DNA from 4 places in the Enterobacter sp. RHBSTW-00175 genome. Region 4 is predicted to be linked to each of the others. Evidence: predicted binding sites of a transcription regulator. Region 4 holds the regulator's gene; each other region holds the start of a gene.
What was found. The regulator PurR, encoded in region 4, represses purine synthesis genes. The targets are predictions, from matches to a motif close to CANGCAAACGTTTGCNTG.

Region 1 (4,962 bases), 1.4 Mb from region 4:
CGCCTGGATTCCAGCGCAGTGAATTCCTCATCGAGAAAGGCGCTATCGACATGATCGTTCGCCGCCCGGAAATGCGCCTGAAACTGGCAAGCATTCTGGCGAAGCTGATGAATCTGCCAGCGCCTAACCCGGATGAGCCGCGCGAAGGCGTGGTCGTACCGGATCAGGAACCCGAAGCCTGATAACTGAAAAGGGCAGGGCCGGTTGGCGCTGCCCTTTTTCTTTCTAATCGTTAATGACAACCGGGCATCATGGAAAATAACAGCATTCCCCAAGCCACGTCGCCCCTGGCCGCGTGGCTTTCTTATCTGGAAAACCTGCACAGTAAAACTATTGATATGGGGCTTGAGCGCGTAAGCCAGGTCGCCGCGCGTCTGGACGTGTTAAAACCGGCACCTTTCGTGTTTACTGTTGCGGGCACTAACGGTAAAGGTACCACCTGCCGCACGCTGGAATCGATACTGATGGCCGCGGGCTTTAAGGTTGGCGTTTACAGCTCTCCGCATCTGGTGCGTTATACCGAGCGTGTGCGCGTACAGAACAGCGAATTGCCGGAATCTGCCCATACCGCCTCCTTTGCCGAAATCGAAGCCGCGCGCGGTGAGATCTCATTAACCTATTTTGAATACGGTACGCTCTCTGCATTGTGGCTGTTTAAGCAGGCAGAGCTTGATGTCGTGATTCTGGAAGTTGGTCTGGGCGGGCGTCTTGATGCCACCAACATGGTGGACGCTGATGTCTCCGTGGTGACCAGTATTGCCCTGGATCATACCGACTGGCTGGGGCCGGACAGGGAAAACATTGGCCGCGAGAAAGCCGGTATTTTCCGCGCTAACAGGCCTGCTGTAGTAGGCGAGCCGGATATGCCGCACACCATTGCTGACGTTGCGAAAGAGAAGGGCGCTGTGCTACTGCGTCGCGGGGTTGACTGGCAGTACGAGGTGCAGGAAAACGGCTGGCATTTCAGCGATGCTCAGGGTGCGCTGGAAAACCTGCCGCTGCCGCAGGTGCCGCAGCCGAATGCGGCAACCGCACTGGCAGCGCTGCGTGCCAGTGGACTGAACGTTAGTGAACAGGCGATTCGCGACGGCATCCGGAATGCGGTTCTGCCCGGGCGTTTCCAGATTGTCAGTGAGTCACCGCGCGTGATCCTGGATGTGGCGCATAACCCTCATGCGGCAGCATATCTTGCCGGACGTCTTAAATCGTTACCAAAAACCGGGCGCGTCCTGGCGGTTATCGGTATGCTTCATGATAAAGATATCGCTGGCACGCTGGCCTGCATGGAGACTGTGGTCGATTGCTGGTATTGTGCTCCACTGGAGGGGCCACGTGGCGCCACTGCCGAACAGTTGATGGAACATCTCGGCAAAGGCGAAATCTATAAAAGCGTGGCGCTGGCCTGGGAAGCTGCGATGGCAGATGCTAACCCAGAAGATACCGTGCTGGTGTGTGGGTCGTTCCACACCGTAGCACATGTCATGGAAGTGATGGACGCGGGGAGAACCGGTGGCGAGTAAGTTTCAGAACCGTTTAACAGGAACCATTGTGCTTGTTGCGCTGGGGGTGATTATTCTCCCCGGTTTGCTCGACGGGCAGAAAAAGCATTATCAGGACGAATTCGCGGCAATCCCGCTGGTCCCTAAACCGGGCGACCGTGACGAGCCTGATATGTCCCCTGCTGCCACTCAGGCTCTGCCTGCTCAGCCCCCGGAAGGTGCGGCTGAAGAGGTGCGGGCAGGGGATGCTGCGGCACCGTCGCTCGATCCTTCTCGTCTGGCAGTGAACACCAACAGTGAAATCGATCCTGTGCCTGTTCCGGTTGAGCAGCCTAAGCCTGTTGAAAAACCGAAACCTGTCGAGAAACCACAGCCAAAACCGCAGCGTGATAAAACCACCGATCAGCTTGCGGCTGCGTCAGAAACACCGCCTCCGGCAAAACCGGCTCAGCAGGATGCTGCCCCAACCGGTAAAGCCTACGTTGTGCAGCTCGGTGCGCTAAAAAATGCCGATAAAGTCAATGAGGTAGTGGGTAAACTGCGCAGTGCGGGTTATCGGGTTTACACTTCACCTTCCACGCCTGTACAGGGTAAAATCACCCGTATTCTCGTGGGGCCGGAAGCATCTAAAGATAAGCTGAAAGGATCGCTTGGCGAACTGAAGCAAATCTCTGGTCTGAGCGGTGTGGTGATGAATTACAGCGCGAACTGATCTTCCTCTCTCCCCCTGGGGTGAGGGAAACATACGTCCGCAGAGACGTAAAAAGCCTGTGGCGTTGAACATTTTTTCAGCGCCTTTTTTATTTACGCGCGGGAAGGAAATCCCTACGCAAACGTTTTCTTTTTCTGTTAGAATTCGCCCCGAACTGGATGACAGGGCGTTTAATCGTGGGACACATATGGTCTGGATTGATTACGCCATCATTGCGGTGATTGGTTTTTCCTGTCTGGTTAGCCTGATCCGTGGCTTTGTACGTGAAGCGTTATCGCTGGTGACATGGGGTTGTGCTTTCTTTGTTGCCAGTCATTACTACACTTACCTGTCTGTCTGGTTCACGGGCTTTGAAGATGAACTGGTCCGAAATGGAATCGCCATCGCGGTATTGTTTATCGCGACGCTGTTAGTCGGCGCTATCGTGAATTACGTGATAGGTCAGCTGGTCGAGAAAACCGGTCTGTCAGGAACGGACAGGGTGCTCGGGATCTGTTTCGGGGCGTTGCGTGGCGTGCTGATTGTGGCTGCGATACTGTTCTTCCTTGATACCTTTACCGGGTTCTCAAAAAGTGAAGACTGGCAGAAGTCGCAGCTCATTCCAGAGTTCAGCTTCATCATCAGATGGTTCTTTGACTATCTGCAAAGCTCGTCGAGTTTCTTGCCCAGGGCATAAGCTCTGAGATGTGGCTTAGAGTTTGGTTTATTAGGCTATTTTACTTGCCATTTTGAACCAGGGCAGTGCTCACAATCCTCGCGTACTACGTGTACGCTCCGGTTGTCGCGCGCTGTCCGTGTTCAAACTGTCTGCGACAATTACGCCTACTAAACCAAACTCTTAACGAGGAAAAGACGAATGTGCGGTATTGTCGGTATCGCCGGTTTCATGCCGGTAAACCAGTCTATTTATGACGCATTATCGGTGCTTCAGCACCGTGGACAGGATGCAGCAGGCATCATCACCATTGATGCAAACAACTGCTTCCGTTTACGTAAAGCAAACGGCCTGGTAAACGATGTGTTTGAAGCCCGCCATATGCAGCGCCTGCAAGGTAATATGGGGATTGGTCACGTTCGTTATCCTACTGCTGGCAGTTCCAGCGCCTCTGAGGCTCAGCCTTTCTACGTTAACTCTCCATACGGCATCACGCTTGCCCACAACGGCAACCTGACCAACGCCCATGAGCTGCGTAAAAAGCTGTTCGAAGAGAAACGTCGCCACATTAACACGACTTCTGATTCTGAAATCCTGCTCAATATCTTCGCCAGTGAGCTGGATAACTTCCGCCATTATCCGCTGGAAGCAGACAACATCTTTGCCGCCGTTGCCGCGACTAACCGCCAGATCCGTGGCGCGTATGCCTGTGTGGCGATGATTATCGGTCACGGAATGGTTGCCTTCCGCGATCCAAACGGTATCCGTCCGCTGGTGCTCGGCAAGCGCGATCTTGGCGATGGCCGTACTGAATATATGGTTGCCTCTGAAAGCGTGGCGCTGGATACCCTGGGCTTTGAGTTCCTGCGCGACGTCGCACCAGGCGAAGCGGTTTACATCACTGAGAAGGGCCAGCTGTTTACCCGTCAGTGTGCCGACAACCCGGTCAGCAACCCATGCCTGTTCGAATACGTCTATTTCGCCCGTCCTGACTCCTTCATCGATAAGATTTCTGTGTACAGCGCACGCGTGAACATGGGCACCAAACTGGGTGAGAAGATTGCCCGCGAGTGGGACGATCTTGATATCGACGTGGTTATCCCAATCCCGGAAACTTCCTGCGATATCGCACTGGAAATCGCCCGCATTCTGGATAAGCCATACCGTCAGGGTTTTGTGAAAAACCGTTACGTTGGCCGTACCTTTATCATGCCGGGCCAGCAGCTGCGCCGTAAATCCGTGCGCCGTAAGCTGAACGCCAACCGTGCTGAGTTCCGTGACAAGAACGTGCTGCTGGTAGATGACTCCATCGTGCGTGGTACGACCTCTGAGCAGATTATCGAGATGGCGCGTGAAGCTGGTGCGAAGAAAGTGTACCTGGCCTCTGCAGCACCGGAAATCCGCTTCCCGAACGTGTATGGCATCGATATGCCAACCGCCAATGAGCTGATTGCTCACGGTCGCGAAGTGGACGAAATTCGCCAGATAATCGGTGCCGACGGCCTGATCTTCCAGGACCTGACCGATCTGATCGACGCCGTACGCGCCGAGAACCCGGATATTCAGCAGTTCGAATGCTCCGTATTCAATGGTATCTACGTAACTAAAGACGTTGACCAGCAGTACCTTGACTACCTTGACTCGCTGCGCAACGACGATGCGAAAGCCGTCCAGCTGCAAAACGATCTCGAAAGCTTAGAGATGCACAACGAAGGTTGATAAACCTGAAGGGCGGCGCTGATGCCGCCCTTCGATTTTTTAACGGCCTTCATTCACCCAGATCCGCATTTCTCCTTCTCCTCTGTTCGCCCAGCTAAACCATGGGATAAACGTCAGCGTCTGCATTTCCACCGCCGTCTGGCGAGTATCAAAGCTGTACAGCGGTTTTTCTTCCTGCGCTGTCAGAACACGTAATCCTTCCGCTTGCAGCAACACTTTTCCTTTCAGCACGCCCGTGCCCGGTTTCTCGCGAAACGCGCTCGCTTCCGGCAGGGTGAGGTTATGCAATTCTGCGCCGTTATCCGCCTCTTCCAGGCAGTAGACCAACGGCCCACGCTGAATTGCCACTTTACCAGCAGCATGACGTACCAGCGGGT
Region 2 (4,962 bases), 1.6 Mb from region 4:
GCGTTAATTGAGCAACAGCTACGTGAACTGACGCTGCTGCCGCTCAATATTCGTTATCTGACGTTACAGGCTTTTCAGAAGGAGGGAGCACCGCGTGAAGCCTCACTGGTTATCACCCCCTACCCCACGGCGCTGCCGCTATTCTCACCGCCGCTGGTCCATGCCGTTGAGACACTCAATGCGCAGCAGCAAGAACATATTCGCACCATGCTGGAGTCGTAATCAGACCCGCGCCGCCACTTTGGGACGTACTACCATTGCGGGCAGCGCGACCAGTGCCATGACCCAGAATACGCCGTGGCCCAGTTGCTGATACAGGAAGCCCGCAAATACGGTCATCACGGCAATACTGCCGCCCATTGCAACGGCTGAATAGACCGCCTGCAAGCGAATAACATCCCCACCTTCCCGGGCTGAGATATAGCGCATGGCAGCCAGATGGCACACCGTGAAGGTGCCACAGTGCAGAATTTGCGCCACGAGAAGCCACGGCAGTTCTGTCGTCCAGCCCATAATGCCCCAGCGCGCCACACCGCACACGGCGGAAAGCAGCAGCAGGTCGCGAGCCCCAAAGCGACGGAACAGTTTTTTGCTCAGGGCAAAGATAATCACCTCAGCAACAACGCCAAGCGACCAGAGATACCCCACGGCTGAAGCCGAGTACCCTGCCCCTTGCCAGTAAATTGCGCTAAAACCGTAATAGGCTGCATGTGCTCCCTGAAGCAGGCACACGCACGCCAGAAAGCGCCAGCTTTGGACGACCAACGCCCTCCAGGCAGGCCAGCCAGCGCTTTCCTGATGGCGGTTTTCTCCCTGCGGCATCACTGAAGGGCGCAATAACATACCCAACAGCATTGAAGCGATCCCGAGGCTCAACAACGCCAGAATGGCGTGATAATCGTAGAGACTGACCAGCTTGCCCACCAGCGCAGAGCCAATCACAAAGGCAATCGAACCCCACAGACGTACGCGACCATAATCCATGGTTATCTGTTTTTGCCAGGTATTCGCCAGCGCATCCGTCAGCGGTACCAGCGGAGAGAAGAACAGATTGAAGCCCACCATCACTACCATCAACCACGCAAACTGATGGCTGACCCAGAAGCAGGCCACAAAGACCAGCGTCAGCAGCGCCAGAATTCGTACAGCTTTAATCAGTAAGGAGGGATCGCTGACGCGTGGCGCAATTAACAGACTTCCCAGAAAACGCGCAACCAGCCCGGCGCCCAGCAGCACGCCAATGGTTTCCGGCGTAAGGCCAATCCCTTTGAGCCAGACGCTCCAGAAAGGCAGGAAAATACCGTAGCTAAAAAAGTAGGTGAAATAGCTGAGCGCCAGCCAGCGTGTGGAATGCAAAACCATGAATCCCTCCTGAAATGGAGGCGATAGTCTGGCGTTAATCCCCGACTTTAGCAAGTCATTAGCGTGCTATAAATTAACGATAAATTAACATCAGTGAGAGCCGGATAGCGTATGGCGAGAGCGGGAAAATTGTATTACGTTTAAACTACATCGCATGCAGAGGTCGTTTGCCATGAACAGCTTACGTTATTTCGATTTCGGCTCCTCACGCTCCTTCCTGTTATTGATTGCCCGTATCGCCATCGTTGTCCTGTTTATTATTTTTGGCTATCCCAAACTGACGGGGTTTAGCGGCACCGTTCAATATATGACCTCGCTCGGCGCCCCCATGCCCACGCTGGCGGCCATTATCGCGGTGGTGATGGAAGTCCCCGCAGCTATTCTTATCGTGCTGGGTTTTTACACTCGCCCTATTGCCGTGCTGTTTATTTTCTACACGCTGGGAACGGCGGTGATTGGTCATCACTACTGGGATATGACCGGTGATGCCGTGGTGCCGAATATGATTAATTTCTACAAGAACGTCAGTATTGCTGGTGCATTTATTTTGCTGGCGATAACCGGCCCTGGCGCAATATCCCTCGACAGGCGTTAAACAAAAAAAAGGCCGCAATCGCGGCCTTTTTACTTTCTGCAAAGCAGAGGGATTATGCGTATACCGGGAAGCGCGCGCAGATATCCAGAACTTTACCTTTAACGCGCTCGATTACCGCTTCGTCATTGATATTGTCCAGAACGTCACACATCCAGCCAGCCAGCTCTTTCACTTCGGCTTCTTTAAAGCCACGGCGAGTCACAGCCGGAGAACCGATACGGATACCGGAGGTCACAAACGGGCTCTTCGGATCGTTTGGTACGCTGTTTTTGTTCACGGTGATGTTGGCGCGGCCCAGGGCTGCGTCAGCTTCTTTACCGGTCAGGTTTTTATCAACCAGATCCAGCAGGAACAGGTGGTTTTCAGTGCCGCCAGAAACCACTTTATAGCCACGGCTCAGGAACACTTCCACCATCGCTTTAGCGTTTTTAGCAACCTGCTGCTGGTAAACCTTGAACTCAGGTTCCATCGCTTCTTTCAGCGCAACCGCTTTACCCGCGATGACGTGCATCAGTGGGCCACCCTGCGCGCTTGGGAACACAGCAGAGTTCAGTTTTTTGTACAGCTCTTCATCGCCGCCCTTCGCCAGGATCAGGCCGCCGCGCGGACCCGCCAGGGTTTTGTGGGTGGTGGTGGTCACGACGTGAGCGTGAGGAACCGGGTTCGGGTAAACGTCTGCGGCAATCAGACCGGCAACGTGCGCCATATCCACGAACAGATATGCACCGATGCTGTCAGCGATTTCACGCATTTTTGCCCAGTCAACCACGCCAGAGTATGCAGAGAAGCCACCGATGATCATCTTCGGTTTGTGGGTCTGAGCCAGCTTCGCCATCTCTTCGTAGTCAATTTTACCTGACTCATCAATACCATAAGGCACGATGTTGTACAGTTTGCCAGAGAAGTTAACCGGGGAACCGTGAGTCAGGTGACCGCCTTGCGCCAGGTTCATACCCAGAACGGTATCACCCGGTTGCAGCAGCGCGGTGTAAACCGCGAAGTTAGCCTGGGAGCCTGAGTGCGGCTGCACGTTAGCGTAGTCTGCACCAAACAGCGCTTTTGCGCGGTCGATAGCCAGTTGCTCAACGATATCAACGTATTCGCAACCGCCGTAGTAGCGCTTGCCCGGGTAACCTTCAGCATATTTGTTGGTCAGCTGAGAACCCTGCGCCTGCATAACGCGCGGGCTGGTGTAGTTCTCGGAGGCGATCAGTTCGATGTGCTCTTCCTGACGTACTTTTTCCTGCTCCATAGCCTGCCACAGTTCGGCATCATAATCGGCAATGTTCATTTCACGCTTTAACATCCGCATCTCCTGACTCAGCTAACAATAAAATTTTGGCCTGAAAAGGCAGTCCTGTTGGACGACGGGCAACAGTATAACTGATTAGTTCTGTGATAACAGGTCTTGACAAACGATTTTACGCAAACGTTTTCCTCCACGCCACGCAAGGGTTTGAGGAATAAAGCTCTCACTATTTTCAACGGATTTCTTTTCAGGTTTGTGATGCATATTTTTCACGATGCAAAGAACCATTTACAACGCAGGGGTACTTTCTATAAGATGCATTTAAAATACATCATTAAAGTAACATCTAAAGGACGCGCTCATGCTCGACGCTCAAACCATCGCTACTGTTAAGGCTACTATTCCCCTGCTGGTTGAAACCGGCCCTAAACTCACCGCCCATTTCTACGATCGTATGTTTACGCATAACCCGGAGCTCAAAGAGATTTTCAACATGAGCAACCAGCGTAACGGCGATCAGCGCGAAGCGTTGTTTAACGCTATCGCCGCATATGCCAGCAATATTGAAAACCTGGCGGCGCTGCTGCCTGCGGTAGAGAAAATTGCACAGAAACATACCAGCTTCCAGATCAAGCCAGAGCAATACAACATCGTTGGCGGTCACCTGCTGGCAACGCTCGATGAGATGTTCAGCCCGGGTCAGGAAGTACTGGACGCCTGGGGTAAAGCCTACGGCGTGCTGGCAGGTGTCTTTATTAACCGCGAAGCGCAGATCTACAGTGAAAACGCCAGTAAAAATGGCGGCTGGGAAGGCACTCGCGCATTCCGTATTGTCGAAAAAACGCCACGCAGCGCACTGATTACCAGCTTCGAATTCGAACCTGTGGATGGCCAACCAGTGGCAGATTATCAGCCGGGTCAGTATCTGGGCGTGTGGCTGAAACCAGAAGGTTTCCCGCACCAGGAGATCCGCCAGTACTCTCTGACTCGTAAGCCTGACGGTAAAGGCTACCGCATTGCCGTGAAACGCGAAGATGGCGGTCAGGTTTCCAGCTGGCTGCATAACAATGCCAGCGTGGGTGATGTGGTGCATCTGGCCGCGCCTGCGGGTGATTTCTTTATGGCCGTTGACGCCAATACCCCGGTTACGCTGATTTCCGCAGGTGTTGGTCAAACACCAATGCTGGCGATGCTGGATACGCTGGCGAAAGCGAGCCACAGCGCGCAGGTGAACTGGTTCCACGCCGCAGAAAATGGTGACGTTCATGCGTTTGCGGATGAAGTGAAAACGCTGGCGGCAGATCTGCCACGCTTTAGCGCGCACACCTGGTATCGCCTGCCAACTGAAGCCGATCGCGCGGCTGCTCGCTTCGACAGCGAAGGTTTGATTGATTTAAGCCAGCATGAAGGGGCGTTCAGCGCACCGGATATGCAGTTCTATGTGTGTGGCCCGGTGGCATTTATGCAGTATGCGGCGAAGCAGTTGGTTGAGCTGGGTGTGAATAAAGACAGCATTCATTATGAGTGCTTCGGCCCGCATAAGGTGCTGTAATCGCCCGGCGGCGCTGTACTTGCACGGGCCTGTGAGAGGTATTGCAGGCCGGGTAAGCACAGCGCCACCCGGCAAGAAAATTAAATTGCGGCGTCGTCTTCTTCACCGGTACGGATACGGATCACGCGCGCCACGTCAAAGACGAAAATTTTACCGTCGCCAATTTTGCCCGTCTGCGCCGTGCGGATAATGGTATCCACACAC
Region 3 (4,962 bases), 510 kb from region 4:
CTTCCAGCAGGCGTCGCCATACGTGGGTAAATTCCGCCGAAGCTTCATAACGTTCAGTGTGATCCAGAAAAACGCCATCACCCGCCAGCTCCTGCGGATCGCTTCCGGTCACCAGGTTAAACAGGGCGCGCCCATTGGAAAGTCTGTCCAGCGTGGCGGCCTGACGTGCTGCCACGGTAGGGGAGACCACGCTCGGGCGCAGCGCGACCAGGAATTTCAAACGCTGAGTCACCGGGATCATCGACGCGGCCACCAGCCAGGCATCTTCACAGGAACGCCCGGTAGGGATCAGCACACCGGTAAAACCGATGCGGTCTGCTGCCTGGGCTATCTGCTGCAAATAGCCGTGATCGACCGGGCGGGAACCCTCTTCTGTACCAAGATAGTGTCCATCACCATGGGTGGGTAAAAACCAGAAAAGATTCAGACTCATGATTTCGTTCCTTGTGTCGCAGTGGGTTGCCAGATGCGATCGCGTATATTCACCTGTTTTGGAACAAGGTGGTTTTGATAAAAGAGATCGGCGGTTTGTTGCTGAAGCGCTGCCACGTGTGCGTCGACAGGCTTAATGGTGGTGGGTGGACGGTGATCCAGGTAGCTGGCAATAACCGGTTCAGGCAATCCCATGGTTTTGGCCAGCAACGTGATACTTTCCTGGCGCTGGCTTTGCGTCAGTGCATCCGCCTGGGTAAAGGTGTCGAGAACACCCTGAACAAAAGCACCGTTCTTTTCCGCATATGGACGCGCGGCAAGATAGAATGATCCGGTCTGTTTCAGCGTGCTGCCGTCTTTAAGCACCCGCACGCCACCCTGAAGTAACGCCGCCGAGTAATACGGATCCCAGATTGCCCATGCATCAACGTTGCCCTGCTGGAACGCCGCACGGGCATCGGCAGGAGTCAGATAAACCGGTTGAATATCGGTGAATTTAAGCCCGGCCTCCTGCAATGCGCGCAGCAGCAGGTTATGCGAGCTGGAACCTTTCTGGAACGCCACTTTATGACCTTTAAGTTCAGCAACGTTCTTAATGGCGCTATTTTCTGGTACCAGAATCACTTCCGCTTTCGGCTTGGGCGGCTCTACACCGACATACACCAGGTCCGCACCGGCAGCCTGCGCGAAAATAGGCGGAATATCGCCGGTACTGCCCAGATCGATACTGCCCACGTTAAGGGCTTCCAGCATCTGTGGCCCGGCCGGGAATTCCACCCAGGAGAAGGTTGTGTTCGGGAAGCGTTTTTCCAGCAACTGATGACTTTTCGCCAACACCATACTGACGCTGCCTTTCTGATAACCAATGCGCAGACTCTCCGGCGCAGTTTCCGCCGAGTGAGCCAGTGCAGAGAGGGTCAGCAACCCAGCCAGTCCTATGCGGGTTAAGTGTTTAAACATGAGCAACTCCTTGCGGCTGGCTAAATGCAGGTACCTGTACATCGCGGCGGTGCAGGGCCTGCCAGAAGGTTTCCAGCGCGCTGTCCAGGCGGGTTTGCAGATTCGGCGTGAAGTGCGGTTTGTGCTGATAGTCGATAACCTGAGAATCATCAGCAAAGACGCCGTGCAGGATCTCCTGTGCTTTTAACGCACTCAGTACCGGTTTCAGGGCGTAATCAACCGCCAGCAAATGTGCAACCGTACCGCCTGTCGCCAGTGGTAGCACCACTTTGCCGTCCAGCGCGCGTTCTGGCAGCAGGTCGAGTAACGTTTTCAGGGCGCCAGAAAAAGAGGCTTTATATATTGGCGTTGCCACAATTAAACCGTCTGCGCCTTTGAGCTGTTCGATCAGAGTTTTGAGCGCCGGGCTGTCAAAGCGGGCATAAAGCAGGTCTTCCGGGGCGAAGTTGTGCAGATTCCAGTGGCACACTTCGATATCCAGGCTATTCAACTTTTCGCGGGCATATTCCAGTAGCGCACTGGAGCGCGAAGGGAAACGTGGACTTCCTGCCAGGGTAATGACACGCATGTTTGCTCCTTATAACTAATTGTTTGCTTTTATCTAACATTCATAACAATTTTCAGGAGTGTGACACCGAGGGGTTATTCCACTAAATGATTTATCCGCAATTTAAATGCCATAAACTGCATAAGAAGTGTGCTGCGAGGGAAACGATTGCGTTTTGCGCGTTTTTTTTGCCGCAGGTCAATTCCCTTTCCGGGCAGGATCGCACATAATCCCCTCCCGGTTTGCACACCGGGAATCCAGGAGAGTTCATGTACTACCCCTTCGTTCGTAAAGCCCTTTTCCAGCTCGATCCTGAGCGCGCTCATGAATTTACATTCCAGCAATTACGCCGTATTACCGGTACGCCACTGGAAGCACTGGTGCGTCAGAACGTGCCGGAAAAACCTGTGCAGTGCATGGGACTGACCTTCAAGAACCCACTGGGCCTGGCGGCCGGGCTGGACAAAAATGGCGAGTGTATTGATGCCCTCGGTGCGATGGGGTTTGGCTCCATTGAAATCGGGACGGTGACGCCGCGCCCACAGCCGGGTAACGATAAACCGCGCCTGTTCCGCCTGGTCGCTGCCGAGGGGCTGATCAACCGTATGGGCTTTAATAACCTTGGTGTTGATCATCTGGTCGAGAACGTCAAAAAATCGCATTTTGACGGTGTATTAGGCATCAATATTGGCAAAAATAAAGATACGCCAGTTGAGCAAGGTAAAGATGACTATCTGATTTGTATGGAAAAAGTCTATGCCTACGCCGGTTATATCGCGGTGAACATTTCTTCACCAAATACCCCGGGGCTGCGTTCTTTACAATATGGCGAAGCGCTTGACGACCTGCTTAGTGCCATTAAAAATAAGCAAAATGAGTTGCAGGCGATCCACCATAAATATGTGCCAGTCGCGGTTAAGATCGCCCCGGATCTTTCTCCCGAAGAATTGATCCAGGTTGCTGACAGTTTAGTTCGCCATAATATTGATGGTGTGATTGCAACCAATACTACGCTCGATCGTTCTCTGGTTCAGGGAATGAAAAACTGTGACGAGGCCGGTGGCTTAAGTGGCCGTCCGGTACAATTAAAAAGCACCGAAATTATTCGTGCCTTGTCAGCCGAATTAAACGGACGTCTGCCAATTATTGGTGTGGGTGGTATCGACTCTGTCATCGCAGCGCGCGAGAAGATAGCGGCAGGTGCGACTATCGTGCAAATTTATTCCGGCTTTATTTTTAAAGGCCCACAGTTGATTAAAGAAATCGTTACTCACATCTAATCTTTTCTCCCTTATCAGACAACCAGGGCTTTATTTCCAGCCCTGGTTGTTTTATATTCCGTCATTGTTGCTTATTTAAACATTATGGTCTTTTATTATTGATGTTATAAACGAAGCTACAATCAGGACATTTTTAGAACAGGGCGTTTGGGGACGGGAGAGAAAAATGCGAATTAAACCTGACGATAACTGGCGCTGGTATTTTTGCGATGAGCATGACCGCATGATGCTCGATTTAGCCAATGGTATGTTGTTTCGTTCTCGTTTTGCCCGCCGAATGCTGACCCCTGATGCTTTCGCGCCGTCAGGTTTTTGCGTTGACGATGCCGCACTCTATTTCTCGTTTGAAGAGAAATGCCGCGACCTGGAACTCTCTAAAGAGCAGCGCGCTGAGCTGGTATTAAACGCGCTGGTCGCAATCCGTTTTCTGAAACCGCAGATGCCAAAAAGCTGGCATTTTCAGGCGCATGGCATGAGCTGGGAGCCAGTCACCGGGGACGCCGCCAGCGTCAATCTTAGCGATACCGCCGAAGAGGTGAGTTTGCTGGTGGTAGAGCCTGGCGAAAATGCCGCGCTCTGTTTACTGGCGCAACCCGGCGTGACAATCGCCGGGCGGATGATGCAACTAGGTGACGCAATCAAAGTGATGAACGACAGGCTGAAACCCCAACTGCGTGTTGATACCTTCAGCCTCGAGCAGGCCGTTTAAGCTTCCAGCTGTATCGACGTTTTCGGAATACAGCTGCAACACAAAATGGTGCCGTCATCCCCGATGGCCGATTTTTTCAGCGCACTCACTTCACCTTCTACCAGCCTGATGCGACAGCACCCGCAAATCCCGGCGCGGCACGAGTAGGGAACGCGTATTCCCGCTTGTTCCAGCTGTTCAAGTAAAACCTGCTGGTTGTTGCCCCGGATGACTTGCCCTTGCCACTGAATATCCACCACTGAAGTGGGTTCCATTTCGACATCAACAAACTCTTCTTCCTGGCCTGAGCCATACACTTTGGCCGGCCCGCGCGCGAGAATTTCTATCTCATCGCCCACGCGGATCACGCCGCTGGAGCGAGGGATTAAGTTCTGCCCGAAATCAACATCGCCATTATCCTGCGCGGTGCGGAACGACTGAAGGGTTTTCAGCGGCTCGCCGGAAGGGTGTTTTTGTCCTTTTTCCGGGCTAACGGTGGTAAAGATGCAGCGGCTACAGGGTTTCACTACATCAAAAATCACGCTCCCGATGCGGATCACTTTCCAGGTGTCTTCCTCCCAGGCCTCTGTACCAGTAACAACCAGATTCGGGCGGAACTGCTCCATCTGGACACTGGCTTTACAGCGGCTCTGCAAATCCCGAAGCGATGCTTCGTTGGTAAGCAAAAACGGGAAACCATCAGCGAAGGAAAGCGGGACGGCGTCATGGCGCTTGACCCTGCGCGTCAGCTCAGGCCCTACCCAACGCAGCTGCACATCACGTGCGAAGAAACCACTGAGCCAGCGGTTTATTTCATCCGGGGCGATACGCGCGGTAAAATGATTCCCCCACACTTCCGTTGGGGCATCAACAGGCGCAAAATCACTGAACCGGATGACGACGCTTGAGCCGTCTGGTGCGGTCAGGTGTAAACCGTCATGCAGAGGTGAAGGGGTAAAACGAACCATTTGCGGGAACTGGCGTGCAGTAATAAATGTACCGTCAGGCTCGGTGACCATAAAAATACGATCGAAGGCAAATCCGCTCATGTCGGC
Region 4 (4,962 bases):
AAAACCACCAGTAAGAACGAAAAGAAAAAAACCACCACACAGACTAAACGTACTGCCTCCAGCAAAGCTAAAACCACTCACACCACTTCGCGCAAAGCCCAGCAAACTGCCGCTAATCTCGTTACCGAAAAATGCACTGCCCGCAAAGGTCACAAAGCGAAGTGCGTCAAAGTCACGAAAGTAGCGGAAGTCCATAAGGTACGCGTCCAGAAAGCGCAAAAAACCGCGATGAACAAGCTGATGGGACAAATTGGCAAGCCTTATCGCTGGGGCGGAACCTCACCCCGTACCGGTTTCGATTGCAGCGGTCTGGTGTACTACGCCTACAAAGATCTGGTGAAATTCCGTATTCCGCGTACTGCGAACGAAATGTATCACCTGCGCGATGCTTCACCGGTCGATCGTGGTGAACTGGAAAGCGGCGATCTGGTCTTCTTCCGCACTCAGGGTCGCGGCATGGCCGACCACGTGGGTGTTTACGTTGGCAACGGGAAATTCATCCAGTCGCCACGTAGCGGCCAGGACATTCAAATCACCTCTCTGAGCGAAGATTACTGGGTACGCCACTACGTTGGTGCACGCCGTGTGATGACCCCGAAAACCATCCGTTAATCCTTGCCCTGCCGCGTCTGCGGCGGGGTAAGTTCCTCTTTTGCATACCCTTTCAATTTGCTACTCTATCCCTGTTGTCTTTATGGTTATTGGCAACGTAAAAAATAATAAGGAGAGAAGCAATGTCGTTCGAATTACCTGCACTACCGTATGCAAAAGACGCCCTGGCTCCACACATTTCCGTGGAAACCCTGGAATATCACTACGGCAAACATCACCAGACGTATGTCACCAACCTGAACAACCTGATCAAAGGCACTGACTTTGAAGGCAAAACGCTGGAAGAGATCGTGCGTAGCTCAGAAGGTGGCGTGTTTAACAACGCCGCTCAGGTCTGGAACCACACGTTTTACTGGCACTGCCTGGCACCTAATGCAGGCGGAGAACCCACCAGTGAACTGGCCGCAGCCATCAATACCTCGTTCGGCAGCTTTGCTGATTTCAAAGCGAAATTCACTGACGCAGCAATTAAAAACTTTGGATCTGGCTGGACCTGGCTTGTGAAAGAAGCCGATGGCAAACTGGCTATCGTATCAACATCCAACGCGGGTACACCGCTGACCACCAGCGCAACCCCGCTGATGACCGTCGATGTGTGGGAACATGCTTACTACATCGATTACCGTAACGCACGCCCGAACTACCTGGAGCATTTCTGGGCGCTGGTTAACTGGGAATTTGTTGCGAAGAACCTCGCAGCGTAAGAGACACGCAGAAGGGTTCGCCCTTCTGCGTTATGATTATTCAGCCGCGCAGGCCGTTTCTGGCTGTTTACGACCCGACATCAGTACCAGCAGTAACCCCAGAGCCGCAATAATCGCCCCCATTACCGGCACAAAGCTGTACCCCAGGCCACCCGAAATCACCGCACCGCCGGCCGCAGCGCCCAGTGCATTACCCAGGTTAAACGCACCAATATTCACGGATGAAGAGAGTCCTGGCGCTTCATGCGCCACACGCATTACCCGCATCTGCAACGGCGGAACCACGGCAAAGGTCGCCGCACCCCATACCACCATCGCAATGGCTGCGCCAATTTCGTTACGCGCCAGCCACGGAATGGCCACCATGATGACAATCAGCAGCGTTAAGAAGCCTTTCAGCGTGCCACTCACGGAACGGTCTGCCAGCTTACCGCCCAGGTAGTTACCGATAGAGAACCCTACGCCAATCAGCACCAGCATCGCGGTAATAAAGACCGGCGTGGCATGAGTAATGTCGTGCAGCACGGGCGAAATATAGGTATAGAGCGTGAACATCGCCCCAGCCCCCAGCACGGTGGTCAGCAGTGCAGACAATACCTGAGGACGAACCAGCACGGACAGCTCTTTGCGTACATCAGGGCGTTCGCCTGCGCTGCCTTTTGGCAACGAGAAGAACAGTGCGACCATAGCAATCACGCCCAGTGCAGCGGTTGCCAGGAACGACATACGCCAGCCGATCGCTTCACCCAGCCACGTGGCCGCAGGTACACCGCCGATGTTGGCAATGGTCAGACCCATAAACATGGTTGCCACGGCGCTGGCCTGCTTATGTTTAGGTACAACGCTTGCTGCAACCACCGAGCCCAGTCCGAAGAAGGCACCGTGGTTAAGGCTGGTCAGGATACGTGACAACATCAGCGTGGTGTAATCCGGTGAAAGCGCGGAAAGCACATTCCCCAGGGTAAAAATAGCCATCAGGAAAATCAGCGCATTACGGCGCGCACGGTGTGAAAGCAGCAACGTCATTAACGGTGCCCCTACCATCACGCCAATCGCGTAGGCGCTAATCAGCATACCGGCCGCCGGGATAGAGACGTCTACACCCCGGGCGATAACAGGCAATAACCCCATCGGGGAAAATTCGGTGGTGCCAATCCCAAAAGCGCCAATCGCCAGGGCCAGCAGAGGATAATTGATTTTCATGAGTCAACTCCGGATGCCGTGTCGTACCGCGACACAGAACAAAGAAGCAAAAAGCATGACACCAATCACAAAAAATGAGAAGTTAACAATTTGGCAAAAGATTATTGCCGGAGAAGTAACAATCAGCGAGGAATGTGGAGGGAGAGAACTCTCCCCCCGCGTAAATCAGTGCAATACAGCCGTCAGACCAGCTGCAACAATCAGTGCCAGCACGATAACGGTGGTCGTCAGCGAAAACTTAAGATCGGTACTCATCAATTTTTCTCCTTTTAATCACCTTACGAAAAGTGAGCTTGCTCATTTTTACACAGTTTACGTCAAAAATCTTCTTGGATTTAAACTGATATCCACTTTTGCTCTTCCCCTTTTCATCAAGATAGGACAAAATTCCACGCTAAATTTATTAGCGTACCGGCCATTGACCCCCTCCTGACGTCCTGTGTCGTTTTCCCGGCGTGTCGCAATTCCAGATTGCGTGATAAGGGTGAGAGAAGGCAAACGTTTACCTTCAAGTTTTTCAGGAGCTTAGGATATGGTCTGGAGTGACATTTAATGGCAACAATTAAAGACGTGGCAAAACGCGCAAACGTTTCCACTACAACCGTATCACATGTAATTAACAAAACCCGTTTTGTAGCGGAAGAGACGCGTAATGCCGTCTGGGCGGCGATCAAAGAACTGCACTATTCGCCAAGCGCGGTCGCACGTAGCCTTAAAGTTAATCACACCAAATCCATTGGTTTGCTGGCCACCAGCAGCGAAGCTGCATATTTCGCAGAGATAATCGAGGCGGTCGAGAAAAACTGCTTCCAGAAAGGCTATACCCTGATCCTGGGTAACGCATGGAACAACCATGAGAAACAGCGCGCTTATCTGTCAATGATGGCGCAAAAACGCGTGGATGGCCTGCTGGTCATGTGTTCCGAATACCCGGATTCTGTGCTCTCCATGCTGGAAGAGTACCGTCACATCCCAATGGTGGTGATGGACTGGGGTGAAGCGCACGCCGATTTTACTGACTCAGTAATCGATAACGCCTTTGAAGGCGGTTACATGGCCGGTCGTTATCTGGTAGAACGGGGTCACCGCGAGATTGGCGTGATTCCAGGTCCACTGGAGCGCAACACCGGTGCAGGCCGCCTGGCCGGATTTATGAAAGCCATGGAAGAAGCACTGATCACCGTTCCAGAAAACTGGATTGTTCAGGGTGACTTTGAGCCTGAATCCGGTTACCGCGCAATGCAGCAAATAGTCTCCCAGCCGCATCGTCCGACTGCTGTCTTCTGCGGTGGCGATATTATGGCGATGGGTGCGCTTTGTGCTGCCGATGAGCTGGGTCTGCGCGTACCGCAGGATATTTCTGTGATCGGGTATGACAACGTGCGCAACGCGCGTTTCTTCACCCCGGCGCTGACCACTATTCATCAACCGAAAGATTCTCTGGGTGAAACAGCCTTCAACATGCTGATGGACAGGATCGTTAACAAACGTGAAGAGTCGCAGTCAATTGAAGTCCACCCGCGTCTTATCGAACGTCGCTCCGTGGCGGACGGTCCTTTCCGCGACTACCGCCGTTAATCGTGTACGGAGCCAGTTAATCTGGCTCCCGTAACCACTCCCTGTTCAGCGTTTCACTGTCCCCCAGGTAATCCAGCAGCCAGGCCATCGCGGGCGATACGTCACTTTGCTGCCAGGTCAGACAACAGGCCGCGTCCGGGAATGGGTTTTCAAGCTCAAGGGCAACCCACTCCCCGGCATCGATTCGTGGTCTGGCAAAATGGACCGGCACCATTGCCACACACAACCCGGCAGAAAGGCAGGTCGCGGAGGATTCCCAGTCGGGCGCAATCACCCGTCGCTGGTTATCCAGAAGCCAGGTCACACGCTTGGGTAACGAGCGTGACGTATCTTCCAGTACCAGCGATGGCCAGTTACGCAGGGTATCATCGCTTAACGGCCCTGCCATTGCCGCCAGCGGGTGATCGCTTGCCACCACGCATTTCCAGCTTAACATTCCCATATCGCGAAATGCGTAACGTCCCCCAACGGGTATGGCCTGTGTTGCGCCGATCGCCATCTCTGCCCTGCCATCTGCCAGCGCATCCCAGACACCGTTAAAGACTTCCTGCGATACCCGCAGCTCGACATCGGAGAAGTGGCGATAAAAATCGACAATCATCTGCCGGGTACGTTCGGGTTTTACGATGTTATCCACCGCAATAGAAAGATGACCTCGCCAGCCATTAGCAATCTGCTGACACTGTTCACGAGTGATCTGCATTTTTTTGATAACAGAACGCCCTTCTTTCAAAAACCACGCCCCGGCAGGCGTTAACTCCACGTCGCGATGGCGGCGTTCAAACAGCGGAACGGCCAGCCACTCCTCAAGCTGACGCACCGTGTAGCTAATGGCCGAGGGGACGCGGTGTAGTTCCTGCGCGGC

Region 1: a site for PurR is predicted at 2,326-2,343, ahead of cvpA (colicin V production protein). Genes of this name have one in related genera too.
Region 2: a site for PurR is predicted at 3,380-3,397, ahead of glyA (serine hydroxymethyltransferase). Genes of this name have one in related genera too.
Region 3: a site for PurR is predicted at 2,097-2,114, ahead of pyrD (quinone-dependent dihydroorotate dehydrogenase). Genes of this name have one in related genera too.

The regions. Positions count from the first base shown of each region.
Region 1 is NZ_CP055930.1:459,429-464,390, reverse strand. Features, by position in the region: gene accD (acetyl-CoA carboxylase, carboxyltransferase subunit beta) at 1-182, shown strand, start outside; gene folC (bifunctional tetrahydrofolate synthase/dihydrofolate synthase) at 252-1,520, shown strand; gene dedD (cell division protein DedD) at 1,510-2,211, shown strand; gene cvpA (colicin V production protein) at 2,399-2,887, shown strand; gene purF (amidophosphoribosyltransferase) at 3,068-4,585, shown strand; gene HV107_RS02165 (glycoside hydrolase family 127 protein) at 4,625-4,962, opposite strand, start outside.
Region 2 is NZ_CP055930.1:714,200-719,161, forward strand. Features, by position in the region: gene csiE (stationary phase inducible protein CsiE) at 1-222, shown strand, start outside; gene HV107_RS03365 (3-phenylpropionate MFS transporter) at 223-1,362, opposite strand; gene HV107_RS03370 (DoxX family protein) at 1,535-1,957, shown strand; gene glyA (serine hydroxymethyltransferase) at 2,010-3,263, opposite strand; gene hmpA (NO-inducible flavohemoprotein) at 3,568-4,758, shown strand; gene glnB (nitrogen regulatory protein P-II) at 4,839-4,962, opposite strand, start outside.
Region 3 is NZ_CP055930.1:3,946,707-3,951,668, forward strand. Features, by position in the region: gene ssuD (FMNH2-dependent alkanesulfonate monooxygenase) at 1-433, opposite strand, end outside; gene HV107_RS18790 (sulfonate ABC transporter substrate-binding protein) at 430-1,392, opposite strand; gene ssuE (NADPH-dependent FMN reductase) at 1,385-1,960, opposite strand; gene pyrD (quinone-dependent dihydroorotate dehydrogenase) at 2,209-3,219, shown strand; gene zapC (cell division protein ZapC) at 3,386-3,928, shown strand; gene HV107_RS18810 (YcbX family protein) at 3,925-4,962, opposite strand, start outside.
Region 4 is NZ_CP055930.1:4,455,113-4,460,074, reverse strand. Features, by position in the region: gene HV107_RS21580 (C40 family peptidase) at 1-612, shown strand, start outside; gene sodB (superoxide dismutase [Fe]) at 735-1,316, shown strand; gene HV107_RS21570 (MFS transporter) at 1,353-2,519, opposite strand; gene HV107_RS21565 (YnhF family membrane protein) at 2,685-2,774, opposite strand; gene purR (HTH-type transcriptional repressor PurR) at 3,072-4,097, shown strand; gene punR (DNA-binding transcriptional activator PunR) at 4,114-4,962, opposite strand, start outside.